2 regions of the Pseudomonas sp. NPDC089401 genome follow, and region 1 is predicted to be linked to the other one. Evidence: riboswitches for the same ligand, from Rfam matches in the RefSeq annotation. Region 1 holds a riboswitch; the other holds the start of a gene.
What was found. Region 1 has a riboswitch for cobalamin ahead of ACIP21_RS10165 (ABC transporter substrate-binding protein). Riboswitches for the same ligand answer to the same signal wherever they lie in the genome.

Region 1 (11,571 bases):
CCCGGCCTCGGTGCTTTATGGCGAAGGCGCCACCGGCGCGGTGGTCAACGTGGTGCCGAAAAAGCCGTTTGCAGGCGACATCCGCAACCACCTGCGCCTGGGCTACGGTTCGTGGGACCGCCAGCAGCTGGGCCTGGACAGTGGCGGCAGCCTCAGCGAGCGCCTGAGTTACCGCCTGACCCTCGACCAGCAAGCCGGCAACGGCTGGGTCGACCGCACCGATTCGCGCAGCCTGGCCCTGAGCGCCGCGCTGCGCTTCGATGCCAGCGACGACCTGAGCTTCACCCTCGCCCATGAGCGCGGTGATGCCCAGCCGGCCAACTACTACGGCACGCCGCTGATCGACGGCGAGTACCGCAGCAGCCTGCGCAAGAAGAACTACAACATCCACAACGATATCCAGCGCTACCACGACGAGTGGACCCGTTTCACCACCGACTGGGCGATCAACGACCAGCTCAGCGCCAGCAACCAGCTGTACTACATCAAGAGCCGTCGCCACTGGCGCAACGCCGAGAACTACAGCTGGGATGCCGACCGCGAACAGCTGGAGCGCCAGAGTTTCCTGGAGATCCGCCACAACCAGGAGCAGATCGGCGACCGCCAGACCTTCACCTTCGACCACAGCCTGCTGGGCATGGCGAGCAAGACCCTGGTCGGTGTCGAGTACAACAAGGTACGTTTCAACGTCGACAGCAACCGGCCCTACAACGACGTGGGCGGCGACTACATCGACCCGTGGCAGCCGACCCCGGGCGGGTTCCACAGTGACTCGCCGACCCGCCCGCAGACGCTGTCGACCACCCACACCTTCGCCCTGTTCGCCGAGAACCGCCTGCAACTGACCGAGCGTCTGTCGCTGGTGACCGGGGTGCGCCGCGACCAGAACCACATCGACCGCGACAACCTCATCGACGGCAGCCGCAGCGACCGCAGCCTGCAAGGCGGCAACTGGCGCGCCGGGCTGGTGTTCGCGGTCAATGACGAGCTGTCGCTGTACGGCCAGTACGCCACCAGCGAGGACGGCGTGGACAACCTGGTCAGCCTCAGCCCGACGGCGATGCACTACGACCTGACCGAAGCGAAGCAGACCGAGCTGGGCCTCAAGCAGCGCTTCTGGGACGGCCGTGGCGAGTGGACCCTGGCGGCGTTCCATATCGTCAAGAAGAAACTGCTGGTGGATGACCCGATCACCCACGAGGCGCAGCAGGCCGGGCAGCAGACCTCCGATGGCCTGGAAGCGTCGCTGGAGCTGGCGTTGCCGCACCAGTGGCAGGTGTCGGCCAATGCCTCGCTGGTGCGGGCCAGGTACGACGATTTCGACGAGGTGGTCGGTGATGTGGCCTTGGACCGCGCCGGCAACCGCCCGGCCAATGTGCCGCGGCGCACGGCCAACCTGTGGCTGAGCAAAGGCTTTGGCCAGCAGGTGGAGGCCGGGATTGGTGCGCGGTACGTGGACGAGCGTTATGCCGATTCGGCCAACAGCCAGAGCGCACCGGGGTACACCGTGGTCGATGCCAACATCGGCTGGCAGGTGCTGCCGGATGTACGCCTTGGGTTGCAGGTGAACAACCTGTTCGACCGCGAGTATGTGGCCTCGGTGTTCAGTGGCGAGCAGTGGGTGATGGGGACGCCGCGGTCGTACTTTGCCACCGTGGACTACACCTTCTGATTTCAGGGCCTCTTCGCGGGTGAACCCGCTCCCACAGGTACGGCGCATGCCTTCAGGCCTGGGGCAATCCCTGTGGGAGCGGGTTTACCCGCGAAGGGGCCGGTACAGGCAATACGAAAAAATCGCTATCGGTAGAAAATGAAATAGTTATAAGATAACGTTTCATTTGACATCCATTCCTGCCTGCGACCCTTCCCCATGACCAGCGCCTCAGCCACCCCCACCCTGCTCACCCAGCGCCTGCAGAGCATCGACGCCCTGCGCGGCCTGGTGATCCTGTTCATGCTGCTCGACCACGTGCGCGAAACCTTCTTCCTGCACCGCCAGGTCAGCGACCCCATGAGCATCGACGCCACCGACCCGTCGCTGTTCGCCAGCCGCACCCTGGCCCACCTGTGCGCGCCGGTGTTCGTCCTGCTCACCGGCCTGTCGGCCTGGCTGTACGGCGAGAAGTACCAGGGCCGCAGCGATGTCTCGGCGTTCCTGTTCAAGCGCGGGCTGTTCCTGGTGCTGCTGGAGTTCACCCTGGTCAACTTCGCCTGGACCTTCCAACTGCCACCGAGCGTGATCTACCTGCAAGTGATATGGGCCATCGGCGTGAGCATGCTCGCCCTGTCGCTGCTGGTGTGGCTGCCGCGCCCGGCACTGGTGGCCCTGGGCGCGCTGATCGTCGCCGGGCACAACCTGCTCGACGGCCTGCACTTCGGTGTGGCGTCGGCGCTGCACGTGCCGTGGGCAATCCTGCATGACCGTGGCTGGCTGGAAGTCACCGACAACCTGCGCCTGCGCACGTCCTACCCGGTGCTGCCGTGGATCGGGGTGATCGCCCTGGGCTATGGCCTGGGCCCGTGGTTCGCCCGTGGCAGCGCTGCCGGCGAACGCCAGCAGCGCCTGCTGCTGGCCGGCTGCATCGCCCTGCTCGGCTTCATGCTGCTGCGCCTCTACAACGGCTACGGCGAAGCGCCCTGGAGCGGCTACCCGACCGTCACGCAGACGCTGATGAGCTTCTTCAACATCACCAAGTACCCGCCGTCGCTGCTGTTCCTGGCCCTGACCCTGGGCTGCGGCCTGCTGTTGCTGCGCGCCTTCGAGCGTGCCGGCACGGCCCGCTGGATCGGCGCCCTGGCGGTGCTGGGCGCGGCGCCGATGTTCTTCTACCTGCTGCACTTGTACGTGCTCAAGCTGCTGTACCTGGCCTGCGTGGCACTGTTCGGCCACAACCACGGCGACTACTTCGGTTTCGACGGCATCGGCGCGGTGTGGCTGGTTTCAGTGCTGTTGGCCGTGGCGCTGTACCTGCCGGTGCGCTGGTTCGCTCGGCTCAAGGCTCGCCGGCGCGACATCGCCTGGCTCAAGTACTTTTGATTTAACGTTTTGCCCCGGCGGCCTGATGGTCTACCATGCGGCCCGCCGGTTTCCGCCACGGAACTAACAGGGAATCCCAGGCCCGTCGCCCAAGACGCGCCAAACGGAACTGCCCCCGCAACTGTAGGTGCCGAGCCTGCTCCATCGATGCCACTGGATCAACGATCCGGGAAGGCCGGAGCCAGGTGACGACGCACCAGTCAGGAGACCTGCCGGCAAACATTCACCAACCGGCGGGGTGTCCGGGATGGCCATCTGTGTTGCCCTTGCGCCTGCAAGGGCGCGGCGATGCCTGTCCGTGCGTTCCTCACCAGAACTGACCGATAGGAGATCGCCCCGCATGCTGCTGCGTTTCACCTCCCTGCTGGCCGGCCTGAGCCTCAGCGCCCTGGCCCAGGCCGCCGCCACCCACTACCCGCTGACCGTCGACAATTGCGGCGCGCCGCAGACCTTCGCCAAGGCCCCCGAGCGTGCGGTGACCATCGGCCAGGCCGGCACCGAGATGCTCTATGCATTGGGCCTGGGCGACAAGCTGGCCGGCACCTCGCTGTGGTTCAACAACGTGCTGCCCGAGTACCAGGCGCTGAACGCCAAGGTACCGCGCCTGGCCGACAACGAGCCGAGCTTCGAGGCGGTGGTCGGCAAGCGTCCGCAACTGGTGGCGGTGCAGTTCGAGTGGATGGTCGGCGCCCAGGGCGTGGTTGCCACCCGCGAGCAGTTCGACGAGCTGAAGATCCCCACCTACCTGCTGCCCTCGGACTGCGAAGGCAAGGACAACCTGGTCGGCGCCGACGGCACCCGCCTGCAGGCGTTCCAGGTCGACAGCATCTACCAGAGCGTCAGCCAGCTGGCCGAGATCTTCGACGTGCAGGACCGCGGCGCGGCGCTGAATGCCGACCTCAAGGCCCGCCTGGACGGCGCGAAACAGCAGCTGGCCGGCAAGGACCTGGCGCAGACATCGGCACTGTTCTGGTTCTCCAGCGCCGACCTCGACATCGACCCTTACGTCGCCGGCCGCCAGGGCGTGGCCGACTTCATGCTGCGCACCCTGGGCGTGCGCAACGTGGTCGAGTCGACCGAGGAATGGCCGACCGTGGGCTGGGAAACCCTGGCCAAGGCCAACCCGACCTGGCTGATCATCGCCCGCATGGACCGCCGCCGCTTCCCCGCCGACGACTACCAGAAAAAGCTCGAATTCCTCCACAGCGACCCAGTGACGAAGAACATGGACGCGGTGAAGAACAACCGCATCGTCATCCTCGACGCCGACGCCATGCAGGCCGGCATCCGCCTGTTCCGCGGCCTGCAGACCTTGTCCGCAGCCTTTGCCAGCGGTAAAGCGGCACAGTGATGAAGGTACTGCTCAACAGCGCCCTGGCCGTGCTGGCCTTACTCGTCGCCGTACTGGCCGGCACCGCCATCGGTGAAACCAACCTGTCGCCGCAGGTGGTCTACCAGGTGCTGGCCAACCACCTGTGGCAGGCCGGCCACCCGGTCGACCCGATCGACGCCGGCATCGTCTGGAACTACCGCCTGACCCGCGCCCTGGTCGCCGCCGCCTGCGGCGCTGGGCTGGCGACCTGCGGGGTGATCCTCCAGGCGCTGCTGCGCAACCCGCTGGCAGAGCCCTACCTGCTCGGGCTGTCCGCCGGCGCCTCCACCGGCGCAGTGCTGGTCGGCCTGCTCGGCCTGGGCAGCGTCGCCCTGAGCATGTCCGGCGGCGCCTTCATCGGCGCCCTGGCGGCGTTCGCCCTGGTGCTGGTGCTGGCCCGCGCGGCCGGGCCGAGCAGCAACAACGCCCAGGTGATCCTCGCCGGCATCGCCGGTTCGCAACTGTTTACCGCCCTGACCGCCTTCCTCATCACCAAGTCGGCCACCGCCGAGCAGGCCCGCGGCATCATGTTCTGGCTGCTGGGCAATCTCAGTGGCGTGCGCTGGCCGTCGGTGTGGCTGGCGTTGCCGGTGGCGCTGTTCGGGCTGGTGGTGTGCCTGTGGCACCGCCGGGCGCTGGACGCCTTCACCTTCGGCGCCGACTCGGCGGCCTCGCTGGGCATCGCCGTGCGCCGCACGCAGTTGCTGCTGATCAGCTGCGCGGCACTGGTGACTGCGGTGATGGTGTCGATCGTCGGCGCCATCGGCTTCGTCGGCCTGGTCATCCCGCATGCCCTGCGCCTGCTGCTCGGGCCCGGCCACAGCCGCCTGCTGCCGGCCAGCGCGCTGGGCGGCGCACTGTTCCTGATTGCCGCCGACGTGCTGTCGCGCACGCTGATCAGCGGCCAGGTGATCCCGGTCGGCGTGGTCACCGCGCTGATTGGTGCGCCGGTGTTCGCACTGATCCTGGTCAGCCGCAGGGGGCGCCCATGACCGCCATGAACACCGCGCAGATCGCCCCCCTCGCCTGCCGCGGGCTGGGCCTGCAACTGTCGGGCAACACCGTGCTGTGCAACATCGAGCTCAACGTGGTACCCGGCGAAACCTTGGGGATCGTCGGCCCCAACGGTTCGGGCAAGTCGTCCCTGCTGAAATTGCTGGCCGGGTTGCGCACGCCGGGCACCGGCAGCGTGCAACTGCTCGGCGAACCCCTGGCGCGCCTGCCCCGCCGGCGGGTCGCCCAGGCCCTGGCGCTGGTCGAGCAGCAGGCCGATACCCTCGATGCGATCAGCGTGTTCGACGCCGTCGCCCTCGGGCGCACGCCCTGGCTGTCGGCGCTGGCGCCGTTCTCCCGCAAAGACCGCGCCATCGTCGAGCAGGCCCTGGCCGACCTCGACGCCACGCACCTGCGCGAGCGGGCCTGGAGTTCGCTGTCCGGCGGCGAACGCCAGCGCGTGCACATCGCCCGCGCCCTGGCCCAACGCCCCCAGGTGCTGCTGCTCGACGAGCCGACCAACCACCTCGATATCCAGCACCAGCTGAGCCTGCTGCAACAGGTGCAGGCGTTGCCGGTGACCACCCTGGTGGCCCTGCACGACCTCAACCAGGCGCTGACCTGCGACCGCCTGGCGGTGCTCGACAAAGGCCACCTGGTCGCCCTCGGCAAGCCACTCGACGTGCTCACCCCAGAGCGCCTGCTGAGCACCTTCGGCGTGCATGCCCACTACCTCACCGACCCTTTCGACGGCGCGCGCATCCTGCGTTTTCGCGCCCCCTGAACCAGGAAGTTCCCGCCATGTCGTCACGCCCCGCCGCCCTGCTGCTCGTCAGCGCCCTGCTCGCCTTGCCACTCGCAGGCCTGGCCCCCATCGCCCGGGCGGACTCCGCGCAATCGCAGAGCCATGGCTTTGTCGACGACAGCAGCTGGAGCCTCCTCAACCGCACCGTCTACGACCAGCGCGACTACAAGCACGGCGGTCGCAACAGCGGCGCACGCAACGCCTACAAGCCACGCAGCGAACGTAACGGCCTGGCCGAGGAATGGGCCTACGGCCTGATGGGCACGTTGCAGTCCGGCTTCACCCAGGGCCTGATCGGCGTCGGCGTCGATGCCCACGCCTACCAGGGCGTGCAACTCGACAGCGGCGGCGGCCGTGCCGGCAAGGCGCGCCTGCTCGGCGTGGACAACGACGGACACCCGAAGAACGAATACAGCCGTGGCGGCGCGGCGCTGAAACTGCGGGTGTCCAACACCGTGCTGTCCTGGGGCGAACAGCGGGTGAAGACCCCGGTATTCAGTTCGTCCGACAGCCGCCTGCTGCCCGAGACCGCCACCGGCGTCTTCCTCTCCAGCAGCGAGATCGACACCCTCAAGCTGGTCGCCGGGCACTTCAACGAAAGCACCGACCGCAACGCCTCCAGCCACGACCAGGGCTTCGTGGTGAACTATTCCGACGCCCGCCAGGGCAACAGCTTCGACCTCGCCGGCCTGGTCTGGAACCCGAGCGACGCCTTCAGCGGCAGCCTGTACACCTCGCGCTACCAGGACACCTGGAACCAGAGCTACCTGGGCAGCACCCTCAACCACGCCCTGGACGATCGCCGCAGCCTGAGCCTGGACCTCAACCTGTACCGCACCACCGACACCGGCAAGGCACTCTCCGGGCGCATCGACAACACCACCTGGAGCCTGGTCTCGCGCTACAACCAGGGCCCGCACAGCTTCAGCCTCGGCTGGCAGCAGGTGGACGGCAACACTCCGTTCGACTACGTCACCCGCGGTGCCATCTACATTGCCAACGCCGTGCAGATGTCCGACTTCAACGCACCGAACGAGAAGTCCTGGCAAGCACGCTACGACCTCAACATGGGCGCCTACGGCGTGCCCGGGTTGAACCTGACGGCGCTGTACGTGCGCGGGTTCGACATCGACGGCACGCACGTCGACCCCAACGGCGGCTACGCGTACCTGGGCTATGGCAAGGGTGGCAAGCACTGGGAACGCGACCTGGAGGCGCGGTACGTGGTGCAGGGCGGCAAGGCCAAGGGCACCACGTTCTCGCTGCGGCACAACTTGCACCGGGGCAATACGGCGCAGGCGGAGCTGGATGGGGATCAGATCCGCCTGGCGGTGGAGTGGCCGCTGTCGGGCGGGTTCTGACCATTCAGTGATCCAGGCCCCAGTCACGTCGCTCCTGCTCGGTGAGGCTTGCAACGACGCGGGCGCAAGTGTCGTCGAGCACCGAACCCGCCTGGCAGCGGGTCAGCACGAAGCGCTTCACGGTCCGCGGCCAGCTGCCGTCCTTGTGTGCGCTGCCGATGATGCCCGCGGCATCCTGGCTGTACACCGTGGGCCGCAGCTGCAGCAACCGCTGTTCGAAGTCGCCGCAGGTCCAGTCGTCACTGCGGACTTCGAACTCGTCGAGCAGGTCGAGCTTGTACAACGCGATATGGGCCATGGGCGCATTTCCTTGTTCTACGCGTGGGGGCGAAAAGGTAAGGAATTGCCCGCGAGATTGAAATGAACAAGGCGTTCATCGTCCGGGCCGCGCCGTAGGACAAGTCCTACTCGGCCTGCCACTGCTCCATGTGGGTGGTGTGCCACAGCGGGTCGTCTTCGACATCGATCACGGCAAAACCCTGGCGCTCCCAGAAGCGGATCGCACCCGGCAGGAAGGGGTGGGTGTGCAGGTAGAGGCAGTCCACGCCCACCTCGCGGGCGTGTTCACGCAACGCCGCGAACAACGCACCCGCCAGGCCGTGGCGGCGGTACTCGGGGAGCACGAACAGGCGCACCACTTCGACCACCCGCTTGCCGTGGTAGTCCAGTTGCGCAAAGCGGTGGTCATATGGCAGGTAGCCGATGCCCGCGACCAGCCGGCCCTGGTCCCGCGCTTCGAGAAAGTGGCCCTCACCGTCCAGGTAGGTTTCGGCGAAACGCGCCAGGTCCTTGGGCAAGGGCGAGTCGGCGAGCATCGGGTACAGCCCGCGGCGGGCGCTGTCGATAAAGCCCACGACGTCGCTGATGCTGTCGCGGTCGGGGGGTTGGATGATCCAGTTCGGCATGGCAATGGAGACGTGGCTTGAGCGAACGGTTTTCTACCCCAATGCCTGGGTGCTGACAAGCCAACCTCGTTATAATCGGCCCTTTGAAACACGCGCCCAAGGCCACCCCATGCCCCGCATCCCGACGTTGCTGCTGCCCCTGCTGTTCACCGCCGCCCTTGCCGCCTGCGACCAGAAGCCCAGCCGCGAGGAACAGATCCTCGCCAACCTGCCGCTGCAGGAAGCCTACGACCACAACATCGAGCGCATGGCCGCGCTGCTCAAGCGCACCCATCCGCAGCTGGAAGAGGCCAGCATCCGCGAGGTGCTGCGCAAGCATCTGACGGTCGAGGACCAGCGCCAGGACCTGTACAAGCTGTACAGCGAGAAAAACTTCAGCGATGCCGAATTCGCCAGCATCGTCGACGCCACCCGTGACCCGGCCAAGGCCAAGGCGCTGGAGGACACCGAGGAAGGCAAGCGCCTGAGCGAGAAGCTGACCGGGCTGATGCGCGAGACGGCGCGGGACGAGAAGGTGCAGGCGCTGGCCGAGCAGCGGATGCAGCAGGTCGAGGATGAGTTGCAGGCCCTGGAGAAGCCAGGCTCCTGAGCCTTCAGCTTTTACCTGCCCTGGCCTCTTCGCGGGTAAACCCGCTCCCACAGGGATGTCGTTGCCCGTCAGGCCTGTGTTGTCCCTGTGGGAGCGGGTTTACCCGCGAAGAGGCCAGTGCAGGCTGAAGTGATCTTTCATGCGGCCAGCAGGTCCAACGAATATCCCGAACCTGGAGACCGACCATGCCCCGCCTGGGCTTCGCCTGCATGTACCGCCACCCTGATCGCAACCTCTCGGCAAAGGCCCTGGAAACCACCGAGCGCCCCTTCAATCCACGCACCACCACCCTGCGCTGGTTATCCAGCGCCACAAAGGAAGCCGCCCGGGCCAAGCTGCTCGAACTGGTACAGCACAACCTCGACGCCCAGCTGCGCCTGCTGGCCTACGTCAGCGAACTGCCGCCGATGCTGCGCATGCTGCGCCTGAGCAGCGACCTGCTGCCGCTGTACAGCCATCCCGAGGTGGCGCCGCTCTACCTGGACACCGAGTTCCAGGCATTGATGGCCGAGCGCTTCGCCGCCATCGGCGCACTGGCCCGTGAACAGGACATCCGCCTGTCGTTCCACCCCGGCCAGTACTGCGTGCTCGGCTCGGACCGCAGCGACGTGGTGGAGAACAGCCTGGCCGAGTTCGAATACCACGCCGACATGATCCGCCTGATGGGCTTCGGCCAGCGCTTCCAGGACTTCAAGTGCAACGTGCACATCGCCGGGCGCCTCGGTGCCGAAGGCATCCGCCAGGTCTGGCCGCGGCTGTCGCAGGTGGCGCGCAACGTGATCACCTTCGAGAACGACGAGAAGACCTACGGCGTCGACGACTGCCTGGGCCTGGCCGACCTGGCGCCGGTGGTGCTGGACATCCACCATTGCTGGATCCATGAAGGCGACTACATCGACCCGCATGAGCCGCGCGTGGCACGGGTCATCGACAGCTGGCGCGGGGTGCGGCCGACCATGCACTACTCGCAGCCGCCAGAGAGCTTGCAGGCGCTGGGCTTCGACGCCGACAGCAAGCTGACTATCCCGGCGCTGCTGGAGAAGGTCAACAAACGTGATTTGTACCAGCACAGCCTGCAGATGTGGAATGACTGGACCAATCGCTATGCGCTGGAGTTCGTTGGCCGGTTCGACATCATGTTCGAGGCCAAGGACAAGAACCTGGCGACCTTGGACTACTACCGGCGCTATATACAATCGGTGGACTGAGTCCTCCTGTGCCGGCCTCTTCGCGGGTAAACCCGCTCCCACAGGGTTCCTACATCATTCGGATGCGGTGGGTTCCTGTGGGAGCGGGTTTACCCGCGAAGAGGCCGGAGCAGACAGCTTGCACTTGCAGGAAGATGAACTTCACTGTTGTAACAAGACTTGTCATAAAACTGTCGTCTTTCGGTCATAGGATTGACCCCAACCTGACATTTCCCCTTCTTCATGGATGAGCGTCTCATGCGTCGTGTGGTTTTCAATCAGAAAGGTGGCGTGGGCAAGTCGAGCATCGCCTGCAACCTCGCCGCCGCCAGTGCCGCCGAGGGTTACCGCACCCTGCTGGTCGACCTCGACCCCCAGGCCAACGCCACCTACTACCTCACCGGCCTGACCGACGACGCCATCCCCGCCGGCATCGCCGACTTCTTCCGCCAGACCCTGTCGCCGGTCACCGCCTCGGGCAAGAAGCACCGCGTGGCGATCACCGAGACCCGCTATGCCAACCTGCACCTGGTCACCGCCAGCCCCGACCTCAGCGACCTGCAATCGAAGCTTGAGAGCAAGTTCAAGATCAACAAGCTGCGCAAGCTGCTGGTGGAATTGGGCGAGGACTACGAGCGCATCTACATCGACACCCCGCCAGCACTGAACTTCTACACCTTCAGCGCCCTGGTGGCCGCCGAGCGCCTGCTGATCCCGTTCGACTGCGACAGCTTCTCGCGCCAGGCATTGCACAGCGTCATGGCCGAGGTCGAGGAACTGCGCCAGGACCACAACCCGGCGCTGCAAGTGGAAGGCGTGGTGGTCAACCAGTTCGCCGGGCGCACCGCGCTGCACCAGACCCTGGTGGACCAGTTGCGCAACGAGGGCCTGCCGGTGCTGCCGGTGTACCTGAGCAGCTCGATCAAGATGCGCGAATCGCACCAGGCTTCGGTGCCACTGGTGCACCTGGCGCCGCGCCACAAGCTGTCCCAGGAATTCGTCGACTTGCTCGACCTGCTCGAACGCGCCGCCTGAGCTGCGACAACCTGCCGCACGCGTGCACTACCCTGCCGTTCGTCCGGGTGATAGATTCGCCGCCATGAACATCACCCGGCACACCCGCACGCTGACTGCCTGGACGCTCTATGCCAGCGTCCTCTTCAGCCTGTTGCTGTGCGGCCTGCACCATGGCCAGATGGGCGGCCTGCGCCTGGCCGGGCTGGAGGGTGGATTCTGCGCGGTCAACAGCGAGCACGGTGTGGCCATCGACCTCGATGGCGCCGGCGGTGACCAGCACATGGCCCAACTCGACTGCCCGGTGT
Region 2 (11,571 bases), on a different contig from region 1:
GCGCCGCCGGGCGCTGCCCGTCCCAGGCCTGGCCGAGGTCGCAATCGAGCGGGTCGAACCCTGGCACCAGCGCCTTGGCCAGCGCCCGCAGCAAGCTGGCGTTGCCACCACGGCCGTCGCCACGCTCGACCCGCAGCAACGCCAGCAGCGTGTCGCTACGCAGGCGCGCTTGCGGCGACTGGCCGAACACATGCAGGCCATCGCGGATCTGCGACTCCTTGAGGTCGCACAGGTAGGTGTCCAGGCGTGGCAGCCACACTGCCGCGTCGTCCAGCTGCCCTTCGAGCTGCAGTTCGCGGTCGATATGGTTGGCCTTCAGCAGTTCGAGGATGTCGCGCTGCAGTTCGCGGGCACGCCGCGGGTCGAGCAGTTGCGCCTCGTAGAATTCATCGGCCAGTTGCTCCAGGTGGCGCAGCGGGCCGTAGGTTTCGGCACGGGTCAGCGGCGGCATCAGGTGATCGATGATCACCGCCTGGGTACGCCGCTTGGCCTGGGCACCTTCGCCGGGGTCGTTGACGATGAACGGATAGATGTTCGGCAGCGGGCCAAGCAGGGCATCTGGCCAGCAACGCTCTGACAGGCCGACACCCTTGCCGGGCAGCCATTCCAGGTTGCCATGCTTGCCGACATGGATCAGCGCATCGGCTGCGTAGGTGTGACGCAGCCAGAAATGAAACGCCAGGTAGCCATGGGGGGGCACCAGGTCCGGGTCGTGGTACACCGCACTGGGATCGACCTGGTAGCCACGCGCCGGCTGGATGCCGACGAACGTCTGGCCGTAGCGCAGGCCAGCCACCATCAGCCGGCCGCTGCGATACATCGGGTCCTGCTCGGCTGAGCCCCAGCGCTCGAGCACGGCCTGGCGGTTGGCTTCGGGCAACCGGGCGAAGGCAGCGTGGTAATCCTCGAGGCTCAGGCTCTGGGCGCAGGGGCGTTGATCCAGGTGATCGAGGTCGTTGGTCACGCCACCGAGCAACTGCTGGATCAGCGCCGTGCCGCTGTCGGGCAGCCCGGCAACCGCGTAGCCCTCGGCCTGCAAGGCGTTGAGAATGTTCAAGGCCGCCGCCGGGGTGTCGAGGCCGACGCCGTTGCCGATACGCCCATCGCGGGTCGGGTAGTTCGCCAGCACCAGTGCCACGCGTTTCTGCCCGTTGGGCAGACGCGCCAGCTCGACCCAGCGCCGCGCCAGTTCGGCGACGAAGTCCATGCGCTCGGGGTGGGCGCGGTAGCAGACCACGTCGGACTGGCTGCGCTCACTGCGCCAGGCCATGTCCTTGAAGCTCACCGGGCGCGTGATGATGCGCCCGTCGAGCTCCGGCAGGACGATGTGCATGGCCAGGTCACGGGCCCCCAGGCCCTGCTCGCTGGCCTCCCAGCCCGGCTGGTTGTCCTGCGCGCAGATTGCCTGCAATACCGGGATGTCGCGGCGGAACGGGCGCAGATTGGGGCGCTCGGGGCTGGAAAGGGCAAAACCGGTGGTGTTGACCAATACCTCGGCCCCCACCTCGTCCAGCCAGCGTTCGACCTGTTCCAGGCAGGCGCTTTCCTTCAGGCTGGCCACGGCGATGGGCAGCGGGTTGAGCCCGGCCGCCTGCAAGCGCTGGCAGAACACATCGATGAAGGCTGTGTTGGCGGCCTGCAAGTGCGAGCGATAGAACAGCAACGGTGCCACCGGCTGCTGCGGGTCCCACTGGCCATACCAGTCCTCGAGCACGGCGCCGGGCTTGCCGGGGTGATACACCGACGTGCGCGGCAACGGCTGCGGTTCGTCCCAGGCGTAATCGCGGCCCAGCCACTGGCTGGCGAGGCAATTGAACAGGTTGACGGCGTTGGCCTTGCCGCCCTGACGCAGGTAGTGCCAAAGGCGCTCGGCCGGCGCGCCGGTGACGTTGCCCAGGCCGGTCAGTTCCGGATCCGGTCGGTCGTCGCCCGGCACCAGGATCAGTTGCACGCCACGCGCTGCCAGTTCGACAAGCTGCTCGACGCCGTAGCGCCAGTAGCCGACGCCGCCATGCAGCGACACCAGGATCACCTTGGCATGGCGCAGCACCTCATCGACGTAGAGGTCGACCGAGGCGTGGTTCTGCACCTGCATCGGGTTGGCCAGGCGCAGGCTGGGGTAGTCGTCCGGCAGTAGCTCGGCGGTTTCGGCGAGCAACGCCAGGTGCGAGTCGCCGCTGCAGAGAATCACCAGCTCGGCGGGTGTCTGGCCGAGGTCGGCGATGCTGTCGTCCGGCACGAAGCCGCCGGGCTGGGTCCGCAGCAGGTGCATGGATCAGGCGCCCAGGGTCTGGCGCAGGCGCGCCTCCAGCTGTGCAGCGTCGAGGTCCTGGCCGATCAGCACCAGGCGGGTGATGCGCGGCTCGTCGGCGCGCCAGGCGCGGTCGAAGTGCTTGTCGAAACGGCTGCCCACCCCTTGCACCAGCAGGCGCATCGGCTTGCCGGGGATGGCGGCGAAGCCCTTGGCACGGAGGATGCCGAATTCGCTCACCAGCTGGGTCAGGGCGTCGAGCAACAGGCTTTCTTCGGCCTCAGGCAGGTCGATCGAGATGGAGTCGAAGGCGTCGTGATCATGGTCATCGTGATCGTCGCCGTCGTGGTGGGAATCATGGTGGGTACGGCGGCCATCGATATGCGCCTCGGACTCGGCGCCCACGCCCAGCAGCACCTCCAGCGGCAGGCGGCCACTGCTGGCCTCGATCACCTTGACCGCCGGCGGCAGTTCTTCGGCGACTTCGCTGCGGACCTTGGCCAGGCCCGCGGCATCGATCAGGTCGGCCTTGTTCAGCACCACCAGGTCAGCACTGGCCAGTTGGTCGGCGAACAGCTCGTGCAGCGGCGATTCGTGGTCCAGGTTGGGGTCGAGCTTGCGTTGCGCGTCGACCTGCTCCGGGTAGGCGGCGAAGGTGCCGGCGGCCACGGCCGGGCTGTCGACCACGGTGATCACCGCGTCAACCGTGCAGGCATTGCGGATTTCCGGCCACTGGAAGGCTTGCACCAGGGGTTTGGGCAGGGCCAGGCCGCTGGTTTCGATGAGGATGTGGTCGAGGTCGCCACGGCGGGCCACCAGCTCGCGCATGACCGGGAAGAACTCTTCCTGCACGGTGCAGCACAGGCAGCCGTTGGCCAACTCGTAGACGCGGCCGCTGGCTTCTTCCTCGGTGCAGCCGATGCTGCACTGCTTGAGGATCTCGCCATCGATGCCCAGTTCGCCGAACTCGTTGACGATGACCGCGATGCGGCGGCCCTGGGCGTTGTCGAGCATGTGGCGGAGCAAGGTGGTCTTGCCCGAGCCGAGGAAGCCGGTAACGATGGTGACGGGGAGCTTGGCCAGTGTTTTCATGTCGCGTTGCCCTTGGCAGGTTGGCGCGGGCATGCGGGACGAGAGCCGCAGGCCTTGCCAGCCGGGCTCGTTCGCCACCGGATCACCCCGCCCGGTTGAAAGTCGAAAGCGTGACGAGGCAGGTCTCCTGGCTTGCACCGTTCCAGCGCCGCTGTCCGGGACAGGGCCTGGCGGGATGACGCCTTCCCGCGCCTTGGCGCAGTGGCTGTGTCGATCCGTTGCCGGTGCCTACAGTTGCGGGGGCAGCCGCGGCTTGAACCGCGTTCCCGTCTTAGCTTCGGCGTGGCCGAAGAACCTCGAAGCGGCAAGGCTACGCGGGGGGGCGCGGGTGGTCAACTGGCGGATGGGCGTGAGAGCTGCCAGAGGTCCGTCACCCTTGCAGCAACCAATTGACGCCTCCCCCGCCCCGTGCTCTCCTTACGCCTTGCGTCCAGGTGCCCCCATCGGGGGTGAAACGGGAAACCGGTGCGCCGCAGGCCCTCTCCAAGGGCCGGGCCAATCCGGTGCTGCCCCCGCAACGGTAAGCGAGCGAAGCGTCAAGACCACTGTGCCACGTCGTCCGGCATGGGAAGGTGACGCTTGCCAAGGAGCCCTGCTCTTCCTCGCAAGCCCGGAGACCGGCCTGACGTTCATGAACACCCCGCGGTGGGCGGGCGCTGTCGCATTCCCTCGGGCGCATTGCGCCCGGGAATGTCGCGCCTGTCCGTTGCCATCACACAACAAAGCAGAGGATCGCGTCATGCCCGTCACCAGTGCCAAACACAGCATCGCCACCCCCGTCACCCTCAGCCAGCGCCTGGTCATCGCCGTCGGCGCCAGCCTGCTCGGCCTTTGCCTGGTGTACTTCGCCGGCTTCTCGCACATCGAGGCGGTGCACAACGCCGCCCACGATACCCGTCACAGCGCCGCGTTCCCCTGCCACTGAGGCCTGCCATGATCACCCGTATCGCCCGCACTGCCGGGTTCAGCGGCCTGCTCGCCGCGCTGCTGTTGACCCTGCTGCAGAGCTTCTGGGTCGCGCCGCTTATCCTCCAGGCAGAAACCTACGAATCGGCCGCGCCTGCCGCCGAGCACCACGACCATGCCGGCGAAGCCGGCGCCGCCCATGAGCACAGCGCCGAAGCCTGGTCGCCGGAAGACGGCTGGCAGCGCGTCCTCTCGACCACGGGCGGGAACCTGGTCGTCGCCGTCGGTTTCGCCCTGATCCTCGCCGCCCTCTACAGCCTGCGCGAACCCGGCCGAGTCAGCACCGGCGCGCTCTGGGGCCTGGCGGGCTTCGCCGTGTTCTGCCTGGCGCCGACCCTGGGCTTGCCACCGGAGTTGCCTGGCACTGCCGCCGCCGACCTCGGCCAGCGCCAGGCCTGGTGGATCGGCACCGCCGCCGCCACCGCACTAGGCCTGGCCTTGCTGGTGTTCGCTCGCCACTGGCTGCTCAAGGTTGTTGGCGCAGTGCTGCTGGTTGTGCCGCACGTGATCGGCGCGCCGCAACCTGAAGTGCACGAGAGCCTGGCACCCGAAGCCCTGGAAACCCAGTTCAAGGTCGCCTCGTGGCTGACCAACGCCGCCTTCTGGCTGGCCCTGGGCCTGCTGAGCGCCTGGCTGTATCGTCGCTCCAGCCACGCCTGATGCCGCACGCCCACCTGCAACCGGCGCTGTACGCCGGTTTCGGTTGCCGCCGGGGCTGCTCGGTCGACGAACTTGCCAGCCTCCTGCAGCAGTCCTTGGCCTGCCAAGGCCTGCCGCTGGCTGCCGTGCAAGGCGTCGCCAGCATCAGCCTGAAAGCCGATGAGCCTGGCTTGCGCCTGCTGGCCGAGCGCCTCGGCGTGCCGCTGGTGCTGTTCGACGCCGCCCTGTTGCAGGTATTCGAGCCCCACCTGAGCCATCGTTCCGCGACCGCCTTTGCCCATTGTGGCTGCTGGGGCGTCGCCGAAAGCTGCGCACTCGCCCTGAGCGAACGCCTGCAAGGCAGCGCAAGGCTGGCGGTACCCCGACGTGCGACATCACGTGCGACCCTCGCCCTGGCCTGCGCCGTATAATCGCTTTCTTCTCGCCCCAAGGATTCACCATGACGGTCTATTTCATCGGCGCCGGCCCCGGCGACCCGGAGCTGATCACGGTCAAGGGCCAGCGCCTGATCCGCCAGTGCCCGGTGATCATCTACGCCGGCTCCCTGGTCCCCGCCGCCGTACTCGACGGCCACCAGGCCGAAACAGTCATCAACAGTGCCGAACTGCACCTGGAGCAGATCATCGAGGCCATTCGCGACGCCCATGCCAAGGGTCAGGACGTGGCGCGCGTGCACAGCGGCGACCCCAGCCTGTATGGCGCCATCGGCGAACAGATCCGCCACCTGCGCGAACTGGGCATCGACTACCAGATCATCCCCGGGGTCACCGCCACCGCCGCCAGCGCGGCCTTGCTGGGCTGCGAACTGACCCTACCGGACGTGGCGCAGACCGTCATCCTCACCCGTTACGGCGACAGCTCGCCGATGCCCGCCGGTGAGCAATTGGCCGACCTGGCCCGCCACGGCAGCACCCTGGCGATCCACCTGGGGGTCAAGCACCTGGCCCGCATCGTCGAGGCCCTGCTGCCCCATTACGGCGCCGACTGCCCCATTGCCGTGGTCCATCGCGCCACCTGGCCAGACCAGGACTGGGTGCGCGGCACGCTCGCCGACATCGTCGAGCGGGTCGCCGCCAGGGGCTTCAGGCGTACCGCGCTGATCCTCGTCGGCCATGTCCTGGGGGATGCGCCGTTCGCCGCCTCGGCCCTGTACCGCGCGGGCCATGCGCACCTGTACCGCCCTGGTAACTGAATATTGCCAAGCGGGCGGAGGCCGTTGCAGACTCCGGGCTCAACCCTGGACCGGAGTCTTGCCCATGCTCGCGCTACGCCCCAACTGCGAATGCTGTGATGTCGATCTGCCGGGGGACAGCCCCGACGCGCTGATCTGCTCCTTCGAGTGCACATTCTGCCGCAGCTGCGCAGACCGCCGCTTCCAGGGCCGCTGCCCGAATTGCACGGGGCAGCTACTGCCCCGCCCCACGCGTGTAGGCCAGGCCCTTCGCAACAACCCCGCCTCGACCGATCGGGTACTCAAGCCCCACCCGGCCTGCCAGTAACCGACAGGTCATTACCCACTGCCTGGCTGCCTTTTGATAGCAACTCCCGGAATTTTGTAGGACTTTTCAACAAACAACGCCGACTTATCCAACAGATCTATACTGCCCGTTACAACGCAGGTCGGAATGATCGTATGGTGCTGCGCGACAGAAAGAACTTGCAGCCGTATTCCAGGTTTTACCTGGGAAACGGACCACATTCCGACAGGAGCTACCTACATGACAACCGTTCTGATCGTTGATGACCATCCGATCGTCCGACTTTCCCTGCGCCTGCTGCTTGAGCGTGAACGCTTCCAGGTCGTTGGCGAAGTCGGTAACGGCAGCGAAGTGGCACAGGTAGCGCGAGAACTGCGGCCCGACGTCGTGGTACTGGACATCGGCCTGCCTGGGCTCGATGGCATGGAAGTCATCAAGCGCCTGCAGCAACTCGACCCGGCCCCCAGGATCATGGTGCTCACTGGCCAGGCCACCGACCTTTACGTACGCCGCTGCCTGGATGCGGGTATCGGTGCCTTCGTCACCAAGGACGAAGACCACGAGGCCTTGCTCTTCGCCCTCAAGGCGCTGATCAAAGGTTATTCGACCTTTCCGCAGATGGCGGTCAACAGCAACAACCTGGACAGCGAGCCCATGCGCCTGGGCAGCTTGTCGAACCGGGAAATGGAAGTGCTGCGACGCCTTGCCCGGGGCGAGAACAACAAGAACATCGGCGCCTGCATGAACCTCAGCGCCAAGACCATCAGCACCTATCGTGGACGCATCATGGACAAGCTCAAGACCGAGTCACTGGTGGAAATGGTGGACCTGGCCAAACGCAATCACGTCAATTGAGCGGTCACCAGCCATGAAGCGTGCGCTGGCCGGGCTGTTGCTGACCCTCTCCCTTGCCAGCCATGCGCTGGTCACGCTTGCAGAGGGGGAGCCTCGCCACCTGCTGGCCCGTGCCACCAGCGCTACCCCGCCACTGCCACTGGACGACCCGGATCGCCAGTGGCTTGCCAAGCGCAAAGTACTGTTGCTCGGCAGCTCGCGCCCCGATTACCCGCCTTTCGAAATCAACGTCAGCCTGGATGATTACGAAGGCCTCAGCGCCGATTACGCCGGGCTGATCGCGGAGAAGCTGGGCATACCGGTGGAGGTCAGGCGCTACGCCAGCCGCCATGAGGCCATTGCCGCCTTGCGCGATGGCCGCATCGACCTGCTGGGCAGTTCCAATGCCTTCGAGGCCGCCGACGCGCAACTGAGCCTCAGCCGGCCCTATGCCGACGATCTGCCGGTGATCGTCACCCGTGAAGGCCGAACACTCAAGGACGACAAGGCCCTGGGCAACTTGCGCCTGGCCATGGTCGACCATTACCTGCCCGGAGAGACCGTTCGCGCGCTGTTCCCGCAGGCGCAACTGAGCCTCTACCGCTCGACGCTGGCGGGCCTTGCGGCGGTCGAGCTTGGCGAGGCGGACGCCTACCTGGGCGACGCCATCAGCACCGACTTCCTGATCGGCAAAAGCTACCAGGGCACGGTGAAAATCGACCATTTCTGCCAGGTGCCGCCTGGCGCCTTTTCTTTTGCACTGGCCAATGACAACCAGCGTCTGGCCCGCCTGGTGGACGCCGCCCTGGCCTCGATCAGCGAAAGCGAGCGGCTGGGGATCCTGCGGCGCTGGAGCAGCGGCAACACCAGCCTCCTGCTGGAGCGCCACCTCTCGGCCCTGACCGCCGAGGAACAGGACTGGATCAAGCAACACCCGACGGTCAAGGTACTGATCGACCCCGCCCTCGCCCCGCTCACCTTCAACGATGCACAGCAGAACCCCAGCGGCATCACCGTCGACCTGCTCAAGCAGATCACCTTGCGCAGCGGACTGCAGTTCCAGATCGTCGAGCAGCACACCGTGCAAAAGATGGTCGAGCAGGTTGCCCAGGGCAAGGCGCAGATGATCGGGGCGCTGGGCTACGGGATGGAACGTGCGAGCCAATTGCGCTACACCCGGCCCTACCTGGTCAGCCCGAGGGTGCTGGTCACCCGCGACCAGGCGGCCTGGCCCATGCGCAGTCGAAACCTCGAGGGCCAGCGCATCGCTCTGCTGCGCGGCTCGCCGTTGCGCGCCCAGGTGCAGCGCCAGTACCCCGGCGCCAGGGTGGTCGAGGTCGACAACGCGCTGAGCCTGATGGAGGCCGTGGCCCGCGGCGATGCCGACGTTGCCTACAGCAGTCATATCAATGCGACCTACTACATCAACCATGCATTCAAGGACCAGCTCAGGATCGCCAGCGTGCTGGGCGATGATCCGGCCACCGCCGCCTTCGCCGTGGCCCCCGACCAACCCCAGCTGCAGGCCATTCTCGACAAGGCACTGCTGAGCATCCCCCCCGAGGAACTGGACCAACTGGTCAATCGCTGGCGCACCAGCGCCCTGGTCAGCGACGGGCCTTGGCGCAATTACCGGACACTGGCCTTGCAGGTGCTGGTGCTCTCGGCGCTGCTGCTGGCCGGCGTGGTGTTCTGGAACAGCTACCTGCGCAAGCTGATCCAGCAACGCACCGCCGCCCAGCAGGCGCTCCAGGCACAGCTGGGCCTGAGCCGCGGCCTGCTCGAACAACTGCGTCAGGCCAAGGACGATGCCGAGCAGGCCAGCCAGACCAAAAGCACCTTCCTGGCGACCATGAGCCATGAAATCCGCACCCCCATGAACGCGGTGATCGGCCTGCTCGAACTGGCCCTGGAGGACAGCCAGACAGGCCGCAGCGACCCCCAGACCTTGCAGACTGCGCACGATTCGGCCATTGGCCTGCTCGGCCTGATCGGCGACATCCTCGATATCTCCCGCATCGAATCCGGCCACATGACGCTGCAGCCGGTGGCCACCGACCTGGCCGAGCTGGTGCGCAGCACCCTGCGGGTGTTCGAGGGCAACGCCCGTGCCAAGGGCCTGCAGCTACAGAGCCAATTGCCCGCCACCCCTCTGTGGGTGCTGGCGGACCCCCTGCGGGTCAAGCAGATCCTGTCGAACCTGCTCAGCAACGCCATCAAGTTCAGCGATCGCGGCGAGATACACACCCGCCTGGCAACCCGTGGCGCCGACGGCAACCTTCACGTAGCCCTGTGCGTGCGTGATACGGGCATTGGCATCAGCGCGGCGGACCAGGCCCGCCTGTTCAATGCCTTCACCCAGGCCGACGGCCCGAGGGCCAGCCAGGGCGCGGGACTGGGCCTGGTAATCAGCCGGACCCTGGCAGAACTCATGGGCGGCACGCTGAACCTGCAGAGCGTCGAAGGCGTCGGCACCCGCGTCGAAGTCGAGCTGCAGCTGCCGGCCTGTGCCGCCCCCGCCTCGATCGAGCCCGGCAACCTCGCCGACGAGGTGGTCACACGGCCGTTGAAGATCCTGGTGGTGGACGATTACCCGGCCAACCTGCTGCTCATGGAGAAGCAGCTCAAGAGCCTGGGGCATGAGGTGACGCTGGCTGAACAGGGCGAGACAGCACTGGAAAGGTGGCAAGCCAGCCACTTCGACCTGGTGCTCACCGATTGCAGCATGCCGGTCATGGACGGCCACCAGCTGGCCCGGTCGATACGCCAACGGGAGCGCGATCAGGGGCGATCGGCCTGTTGCATCATCGGCATCACCGCCAACGCCCAGGCCGAAGAACGCACCCGCTGCCTGGCCAGCGGCATGGATGACTGCCTGTTCAAGCCCGTCGACCTGCGCACCCTGAAAGCCCATCTGCCGCAAATGTGGCTTGAAACCGCCCCGCCCGTGGCCAAGGCCAGCGGCTTCAACCTGAACGAACTGCGGCACCTGACCCAGGACGATGAGCAATTGACCCGCCACCTGCTGGAGCAGGTCGGGCAAAGCGCCGGCGAAGACCTGGCCGCGCTGCGCGCGTTGGGCACGGCGCCCGAGCCAGGTGCCTTGCTGGCCATTGCCCACCGCATCAAAGGGGGCGCCAAGATGCTCAAGGTACGCGGGGTGGTGAGTGACTGCGAAGCGCTGGAGCAGGCACTGACACAGGGCTTGCCCAGCCAGGCGCCGCGCCTGCGGCTCGAAAACAGCCTGCAGGCGCTGCAACGCGAACTGTCCGACGCCCTCAGTGCAATAGCAATGTCGAATTGATCTGGCTGATGGCATCGACCACGTGCCGCGAGCCTTGCTGGATTTCCATGATCACCGTGCCGGCCTCGTTGGCCAGGGCCACGCCACGCCCGGTGCGCTGAAGGCTCGATTGCATGCTGGCCACGGCCGTCAGCGACAGGTCGTGGTTCTGCCGCACCACATCGACGATTTCCAGCGTCGCCTTGCTGGTGCGGGCCGCCAGGCTGCGCACTTCATCGGCGACCACGGCGAAGCCGCGGCCGTGCTCGCCGGCGCGGGCCGCTTCGATGGCCGCGTTGAGGGCCAGCAGGTTGGTCTGGTCGGCGATGCCGCGGATGGTCAGGACGATCTGCCCGATCACGTCCGACTGCTTGCTCACTGCATCGATGGTGCGCGCCGCGTCATTGAGCTCCTGGGAAATCTGCTCGATCACCTCGACCGTCTGCTGCACCACTTCCGAGCCTTTGCGCGCGCAGGCGTCGGTCTGCACGGAGCTGGCGTGGGCGGCCTCGGCGGCGCTCTGCTGGGTGCTCACCTGGGAGGTGATGTCACTGGCGAACTTGACCACCTTGTACAGGCGGCCCTTGCTGTCGAAGATCGGGTTGTAGGAGGCCTCCAGATAGACGGTCTGGCCTTGCTTGTTGACCCGCTCGAAACGGTGCGAGTGGTACTCGCCACGGTTGAGCGAAGCCCAGAATTCGCGGTACTGCGCCGACTCCCGCTCGTGGGCCTGGCAGAACAGCCCGTGGTGGCGGCCCACCACCTCCTCAAGGCGGTAGCCCATGGTGATGAGGAAATTGTCGTTGGCCTTGATCACCCGCCCCTCGGGGGTGAACTCGACCACCGCCATGGACCGGCCGATTGCCTTGAGCAAACTTTCGCTTTCGTGTTCGTGCTTGACCCGCTGGCTGATGTCGGCGGCCACCTTGATCACGCTGGTGACCTGCTGGCGTTCGTCGAGCACCGGCATGTAGCTGGCCTCCAGCCAGACTTCACGGCCGGCCTTG

Region 2: linked by a shared signal. The riboswitch ahead of ACIP21_RS24575 (CbtB domain-containing protein) and the one ahead of ACIP21_RS10165 (ABC transporter substrate-binding protein) in region 1 are both predicted to bind cobalamin.

What each region holds. Positions count from the first base shown of each region.
Region 1 covers NZ_JBIVIA010000003.1:610,384-621,954, forward strand. Annotated here, with positions in the region: gene ACIP21_RS10155 (TonB-dependent receptor) at 1-1,672, shown strand, start outside; gene ACIP21_RS10160 (DUF1624 domain-containing protein) at 1,871-3,037, shown strand; cobalamin riboswitch at 3,067-3,269, shown strand; gene ACIP21_RS10165 (ABC transporter substrate-binding protein) at 3,378-4,388, shown strand; gene ACIP21_RS10170 (FecCD family ABC transporter permease) at 4,388-5,401, shown strand; gene ACIP21_RS10175 (ABC transporter ATP-binding protein) at 5,398-6,186, shown strand; gene ACIP21_RS10180 (OprD family porin) at 6,204-7,568, shown strand; gene ACIP21_RS10185 (hypothetical protein) at 7,573-7,866, opposite strand; gene ACIP21_RS10190 (GNAT family N-acetyltransferase) at 7,973-8,473, opposite strand; gene ACIP21_RS10195 (hypothetical protein) at 8,583-9,062, shown strand; gene uvsE (UV DNA damage repair endonuclease UvsE) at 9,248-10,270, shown strand; gene ACIP21_RS10205 (ParA family protein) at 10,508-11,284, shown strand; gene ACIP21_RS10210 (DUF2946 family protein) at 11,349-11,571, shown strand, end outside.
Region 2 covers NZ_JBIVIA010000013.1:70,248-81,818, forward strand. Annotated here, with positions in the region: gene cobN (cobaltochelatase subunit CobN) at 1-2,272, opposite strand, end outside; gene cobW (cobalamin biosynthesis protein CobW) at 2,276-3,343, opposite strand; cobalamin riboswitch at 3,443-3,657, opposite strand; cobalamin riboswitch at 3,759-3,984, shown strand; gene ACIP21_RS24575 (CbtB domain-containing protein) at 4,083-4,268, shown strand; gene ACIP21_RS24580 (CbtA family protein) at 4,277-4,969, shown strand; gene ACIP21_RS24585 (cobalamin biosynthesis protein) at 4,969-5,379, shown strand; gene cobM (precorrin-4 C(11)-methyltransferase) at 5,409-6,161, shown strand; gene ACIP21_RS24595 (DUF1272 domain-containing protein) at 6,226-6,468, shown strand; gene ACIP21_RS24600 (response regulator) at 6,688-7,302, shown strand; gene ACIP21_RS24605 (transporter substrate-binding domain-containing protein) at 7,316-10,585, shown strand; gene ACIP21_RS24610 (methyl-accepting chemotaxis protein) at 10,560-11,099, opposite strand; partial or broken gene ACIP21_RS24615 (PAS domain-containing protein) at 11,097-11,571, opposite strand, start outside.